DNA from 2 places in the Bradyrhizobium sp. Ken51 genome. Region 2 is predicted to be linked to the other one. Evidence: predicted binding sites of a transcription regulator. Region 2 holds the regulator's gene; the other holds the start of a gene.

Region 1 (3,410 bases), on a different contig from region 2:
GAGGGCCCATCGCTTCAACCGACCAGGATCAGGGCTATCGCTCGTTGCCTCTTGTTTCAGACTGTGTGCGACATCAGCAATCTCATCCTGCTGCTCTTGACCGAGTTTTTCAAATTCTGCCGACGTCAACAGATGATCAATGGCACGTACCAGATTGTTACTTTGGTCTGTCAAAGCGGTTTGTGAAAAGCCGTCGCCAATGCCGGCTTGCTGTACAGCGCCGGGACTGTTGACCATGTTGTTCACGATGCTAAGCGCAGGATGCTTCTTCAAGCGAAAACCTCCCATCGTCATTCCATGTTCGAAATCATCTATCGCCGCAGCGGAGACTTCGGCCAGCCGTACATCTAGCTCCTTCGCCATCTTCAACTTGAAGTTAGCCGTCGGGTCCTCGACCCTCGCCCATTGCCAAACTGGGGCAGCCATGCCCTTTTCAAGCGAGACGGTGAATTGGCGCAATAGATCGATGCCTTCGGGCGTCACCTTCTCAAACGCGTTGAAGATGAGCGAAACTCCGTCATTTGATACTCGTTTTCATCAACGCGAGCATCGCGTCATTGCTTTGGGTCAAGGTAAGGCCGCTCTCCAGCCGACCTACCGCTGTATTCTCGCGGTGAATACGGCTGATCCCGGCCGATGCATTTACGCTGGCACTTTCGATCAGGCGATCGAGGGCGCGTTTGACATAATTAGCGGAAGGCGAGGTCATGCTCGCTGTGGTAGCAAGTCCAAGGCCCGCCGCCACCGGCCGCGTGGTCGGGGTGCACAGCTTTGTGCCCGGGTGCCCCTACCCCACTAAAGCGGCCCCGGGCGGCCGGCTTTAGGAGGACCCGCGCCGGGCTAGGGCTGTCCGTAGGCACACCTTTAGGTGGGCAGCCTTTGTAGGTACCGCCCCGCCATAAAGCCTCGCGCCCGGCCCGCTAATAGGACCGCGCCCGACCCTATCCTGGCGCCGGGGTTTACCCGGGGGTTTTAGTCCCAGGAAGCGCCGAAAAATGCAACGAAAACAATTATCTATGGCGGAGGGAGAGAATCTAGAAAAGAACTTGCTCTACCGCTGCATCTCAGGTGCTCTCGGTGGGCGAGAGGGATGGGATTTCCCGGCTGCTTTGAGCCGTCGCGGAGCTTGGTCGCGGCATCATAGTACCTGAACAGGCGGGCCGCGCGACTTGGCCCGGCTTAGCCATTGGATGGCAAAGCCAAACAACAACCTGGGCAGGCGCGGCCCTGAATTTCCCCAGCGGGCCTCTTCGGACCAGCCCAGATTCCAGGTGCTCCTTTGGGTGGCTATGAATGGCCTCCGCGGGCCGATGAGGGCGACTGATTCTCGAAATCCTTCGCGGCTTTGTCTTGTATGCCGGCCAGGCCGGCCTATTTTCCGAGCGATTAGCACTCGCTAGCTTCGATTGCTATTTCATCCAAAATAAATGCGACTAGAAGGTAGGAGGAGAGCATGAAATTCCGTCCGCTTCACGACCGGGTCGTGGTCAAGCGCATCGACGCAGAAGAGAAGACTGCTGGCGGCATCATCATTCCCGACACGGCCAAGGAAAAGCCCTCGCAGGGCGAAATCGTCGCTGTTGGCCCCGGCGGCCGCGACGAAGCCGGCAAGCTGATCGCGATCGACCTCAAGGTCGGCGACCGCGTGCTGTTCGGCAAGTGGTCCGGCACCGAAGTCAAGATTGACGGCCAGGACCTGCTGATCATGAAGGAGAGCGACGTCATGGGCGTTCTCACCGACGTGTCTTCCAAGAAGAAGGCCGCCTAATCCACCGCCTGCACCGCTCACCCCTGAGGAGCGCCTGCCGGGCGCCTCGCCAAGGGTGAGATAAGACCAAGTCAACTCAGGGGAAACCAATATGTCAGCCAAAGAAGTCAAATTCGGCGTAGACGCCCGCGATCGCATGTTGCGCGGTGTCGACATCCTCCACAATGCGGTAAAAGTGACGCTCGGTCCGAAGGGCCGCAACGTCGTCCTCGACAAGTCGTTCGGCGCTCCCCGCATCACCAAGGACGGCGTCACCGTCGCCAAGGAGATCGAGCTCGACGACAAGTTCGAGAACATGGGCGCCCAGATGGTGCGCGAAGTCGCTTCCAAGTCCGCTGACTCGGCTGGCGACGGCACCACTACTGCGACCGTGCTGGCGGCTGCGATCGTCCGCGAAGGCGCCAAGTCGGTTGCCGCCGGCATGAACCCGATGGATCTGAAGCGCGGTATCGACATGGCTGTGGAAGCCGTGGTCGCCGACCTCGTCAAGAATTCCAAAAAGGTCACCTCGAACGAGGAAATCGCCCAGATCGGCACGATTTCGGCCAATGGCGATGCCGAGATCGGCAAGTTCATCTCCGACGCCATGAAGAAGGTCGGCAACGAGGGTGTCATCACGGTTGAGGAAGCCAAGTCGCTCGAGACCGAACTCGAGGTCGTCGAAGGCATGCAGTTCGACCGCGGCTATATCTCGCCCTACTTCGTCACCAATGCCGACAAGATGCGCGTTGAAATGGAAGATGCCTACGTCCTCATCAATGAGAAAAAGCTATCTCAGTTGAATGAACTGCTTCCCTTATTGGAAGCTGTGGTGCAGAGCGGCAAGCCGCTGGTGATTATCGCCGAGGACGTCGAAGGCGAGGCGCTGGCCACTTTGGTCGTCAACCGTCTGCGCGGCGGCCTCAAGGTCGCAGCCGTCAAGGCTCCGGGCTTCGGTGATCGCCGCAAGGCCATGCTGCAGGACATCGCGATCCTGACCGGCGGCCAAGCGATCTCGGAAGATCTCGGGATCAAGCTCGAGAACGTCACGCTCAACATGCTCGGTCGCGCCAAGAAGGTGATGATCGACAAGGAGAACACCACGATCGTCAGCGGCGCCGGCAAGAAGGCCGACATCGAGGCGCGCGTGGCCCAGATCAAGGCGCAGATCGAGGAGACCACCTCGGACTACGACCGTGAGAAGCTCCAGGAGCGACTCGCCAAGCTCGCAGGCGGCGTCGCGGTGATCCGCGTCGGCGGCGCGACCGAGGTCGAGGTGAAAGAGCGCAAGGATCGCGTTGATGACGCGATGCATGCGACCCGCGCGGCGGTCGAGGAAGGCATCGTCCCGGGCGGCGGTGTTGCCCTGCTCCGTGCTACCGAGCACCTCAAAGGCATTCGCACCAAGAACGACGACCAGAAGACCGGCGTCGAGATCGTGCGCAAGGCGTTGTCTTACCCGGCCCGCCAGATCGCAATCAACGCGGGCGAGGACGGCTCGGTGATCGTCGGCAAGATCCTAGAGAAGGATCAATACGCCTACGGCTTCGACTCGCAGACCGGCGAATACGGCAACCTGGTCTCCAAGGGCATCATCGATCCGACCAAGGTAGTTCGTGTGGCGATCCAGAACGCAGCCTCGGTCGCGGCGCTCCTGATCACT
Region 2 (3,410 bases):
CGGCGGCCACACCAGCGTGCCGTCGACGCGCGCCTCGACCTCTGCGAGATGATCGTCGGGCCATGCAACGCAGAGCGCGGAAACGAAATGCGCCTTGCGTTTGGCGGGCGTGATCGCGCCGCGCTCCTGCAACAGCCGCTCGATCCGTGCCATCGCCGCGGCAAAATCCTTGTTCGGCCCGGCCCAGCGCGCCGAGTAGATGCCGGGCGCGCCGTCGAGCGCGTCGACCACGATGCCGGAATCATCGGCGAAAGACGGCAGCTTCGTCGCCTGCGCTGCCGCGATGGCCTTGATCGCGGCATTGCTGCGGAAATCGTTCCCGGTCTCTTCCGGCTCGGGAAGGCCTAATTCGCCGGCTGACACCGCGTCGATGCCGTAAGGCGCGAGCAGCTCCTTTATCTCGGCGAGCTTGCCGGGATTATGGGTCGCGATGACGAGCTTTCCGGTGATTCGGCGATGCATCGGCCTATTGACTACGCTACCGCCAGTTTCTGCAAGTCCACGAGACGCGCGACGCCCTTGCGCGCCAGCGCCATCAGCGCCAGGAACTCGGCTTCCGTGAACGGCTCGCGTTCCGCGGTGCCCTGGACTTCGATGATGCGGCCATCGCCCGTCATGACGAAATTGGCGTCGGTATCGGCTTCGGAGTCCTCGGCATAGTCGAGGTCGAGCACGGGCGTGCCCTTGTAGATGCCGCAGGAGATCGCGGCGACGTTGTCGCGCAACACATTGGCTTTGACCATGTTGCGCGCCTTCATCCAGGTGATGCAATCGGCGAGGGCGACCCAGGCGCCGGTGATCGAGGCCGTGCGGGTGCCGCCGTCGGCCTGCAGCACGTCGCAATCGACCGTGATCTGGCGCTCACCGAGCGCTTCGAGATTGATGATGGTGCGAAGCGAGCGGCCGATCAGGCGCTGAATTTCGACGGTGCGGCCGCTCTGCTTTCCGGCGGAGGCCTCGCGGCGGGTGCGTTCCGAGGTCGCGCGCGGCAGCATGCCGTATTCGGCGGTAACCCAGCCACGGCCTTGGCCCTTCAGCCATGGCGGCAGGCGGTCTTCCAGCGTGGCGGTGACCAGCACGTGGGTGTCGCCGAATTTCACCAGGCACGAGCCTTCCGCATATTTGACCACGCCGCGCTCCAGCGTTACGGGGCGCAATTCGTCGGGCGCACGGCGGCTTGGCCGCATGGGAAATCCTCCAAAACTCTCGGAAAAGGGCTGTTGGCGGTGCTTGTAGGTGGGGTGAGGGTGGGCGGCAAGGGGGAAGATCGAGGCCTTGTCCACCCCCGATTTTCAATCCGCGAACGCCACGCTTGTCAGAAGCCCCAGGGATAGACAAATTACCTGTATCTGAGAGGAGTTACCGTCTGTGGCCCATCACGATCCGATCCATCTGATCGCGCCGCGCGCGGGCCTCGCCCAGCTCAACGAGCGTTCCCGCGACATCTTTCGTCAAATCGTCGAAAGCTATCTCGCGACCGGAGAGCCGGTGGGCTCGCGCAATATTTCGCGCCTGATCGCCATGCCGCTGTCGCCCGCTTCGGTTCGTAACGTCATGGCCGACCTGGAACAGCTCGGCCTGATCTACGCCCCGCACACCTCCGCCGGCCGGTTGCCGACGGAACTCGGCCTGCGCTTCTTCGTCGATGCCCTGATGCAGGTCGGCGACCTCAATGATAGTGAACGGCAGGCGATCCAGAGCCAGTTGACCTCCGTCGGCCACGCGCAATCGGTGGAGGCTGCGCTCGAGGAGGCATTGACGCGGCTCTCCGGCCTGACCCGCGCAGCCGCCGTCGTGCTGACGCCGAAATCCAATGCGCGGCTGAAACATATCGAATTCGTCCGCTTGGAACCGGAAAAGGCATTGGTGATCCTGGTCGGCGAGGACGGGCAGGTCGAAAACCGCGTGCTGACGCTCCCGCCGGGGGTTCCATCCTCGGCGCTGACTGAAGCCGGCAACTTCCTCAATGCACGTATCCGTGGCCGGACCCTGGCCGAGGCCCGGCTGGAGCTCGAGACCGCGCTCGGAGAGGCGCGGACCGAGCTCGATCAGCTGACGCACAAGGTGATCTCGGCCGGTATCGCCAGCTGGTCGGGCGGCGAAAACGAGGATCGCCAGCTGATCGTTCGCGGCCACGCCAATCTGCTCGAAGATTTGCATGCGCTGGAGGATCTCGAGCGCGTTCGCCTGCTGTTCGACGATCTCGAGACCAAGCGTGGCGTGATCGACCTGCTCGGCCGGGCCGAAACCGCGGAAGGCGTGCGAATCTTCATCGGCAGTGAGAACAAGCTGTTCTCGCTGTCGGGCTCGTCCACCATCATCTCGCCCTATCGGGATGCCGCCGGCCATATCGTCGGCGTTTTGGGCGTGATCGGGCCGACACGGCTGAATTATGCCCGCGTGATCCCGACCGTGGACTACGCTGCCCGCATCGTCAGCCGGCTCCTGGGGGGCTGACCGGCGTCTCTCCCGATCACGGGCGCTTGATTTTCGGCGCCCGAAGCACGATATCCGGGCCAGAAACCCCCTGAGACGAATGCGAAAAGAGAGCCGATGACCGATCGAGACCGGCAACCCGAAGACACGAGTGCTGCGGCCGGCGAGCCCGTGGTGTCAAAACCCTACATCATGCCCGACGATCCCGAGCCCGGCTCGGTCGAGCTCCTGCAGAAGGAAGCCGCCGAGGCGCGCGATCGCATGCTGCGGACGCTGGCCGAGATGGAGAATTTGCGCAAGCGCACCGCCAAGGAGGTCGCAGACTCCAAGCTCTACGGCGTCACGGGCTTTGCCCGCGACGTGCTCGACATCGCCGACAACCTCCAGCGCGCGCTCGATGCCGTTCCGGCCGAAGCCCGTGCGGCGGCCGATGCAGGCTTGGCTTCGCTGATCGAAGGCGTCGAGCTGACCGAGCGCTCGCTGCTCAGCGCGCTGGAAAAACACGGCGTGAAGAAATTCGACCCCTTGGGCCAGAAGTTCGACCCCAACTTCCAGCAGGCGATGTTCGAGGTGCCCGATGCGTCGGTGCCCGCAGGCACCGTCGTGCAGGTCATGCAGGCCGGCTACACCATCGGCGAGCGCGTGCTGCGTCCCGCCTTGGTGGGTGTCGCCAAGGGCGGCGCCAAGGCCGCGCCCGCCAACAGCAACGAGCCGAACGGCGCGGCCAACTGATCGATCCTCATGGTGAGGAGGCGCGCGCGAAGGGTGCGCTCCTCAGGATGAGGGTCTGGCAGTTCGGTCGCGCCTCTTACGCGCTCGCCGCGATATCCGCGGACTGAATCCGCTTCACGCCGGCCTTGGCCATATCGGCCCAGGCTTTTGCGAGCGAGCCCTGATTGTCGATGCCGCGGCAGGCGTCTTCCACCACATAGACCTCGAAGCCCGCCTTGCGCGCGTCGAGCGCGGTCCAGGCG

Evidence for each region. Region 2 encodes HrcA, which represses chaperone genes, less so after heat shock. Its sites were predicted from a motif close to GTTAGCACTCNCNNNNNGNGAGTGCTAAC; they were not measured.
Region 1: AC0L27_RS37765 (co-chaperone GroES) is a predicted target of HrcA. The motif match lies at 1,386-1,414, and genes of this name have one in related genera.

What each region holds. Positions count from the first base shown of each region.
Region 1 is NZ_JBVVPB010000046.1:32,713-36,122, forward strand. It holds gene AC0L27_RS37755 (hypothetical protein) at 1-483, opposite strand, end outside; gene AC0L27_RS37760 (hypothetical protein) at 518-709, opposite strand; gene AC0L27_RS37765 (co-chaperone GroES) at 1,454-1,768, shown strand; gene groL (chaperonin GroEL) at 1,860-3,410, shown strand, end outside.
Region 2 is NZ_JBVVPB010000007.1:57,886-61,295, reverse strand. It holds gene rdgB (RdgB/HAM1 family non-canonical purine NTP pyrophosphatase) at 1-462, opposite strand, end outside; gene rph (ribonuclease PH) at 474-1,187, opposite strand; gene hrcA (heat-inducible transcriptional repressor HrcA) at 1,369-2,457, shown strand; gene grpE (nucleotide exchange factor GrpE) at 2,554-3,168, shown strand; gene pncA (bifunctional nicotinamidase/pyrazinamidase) at 3,245-3,410, opposite strand, start outside.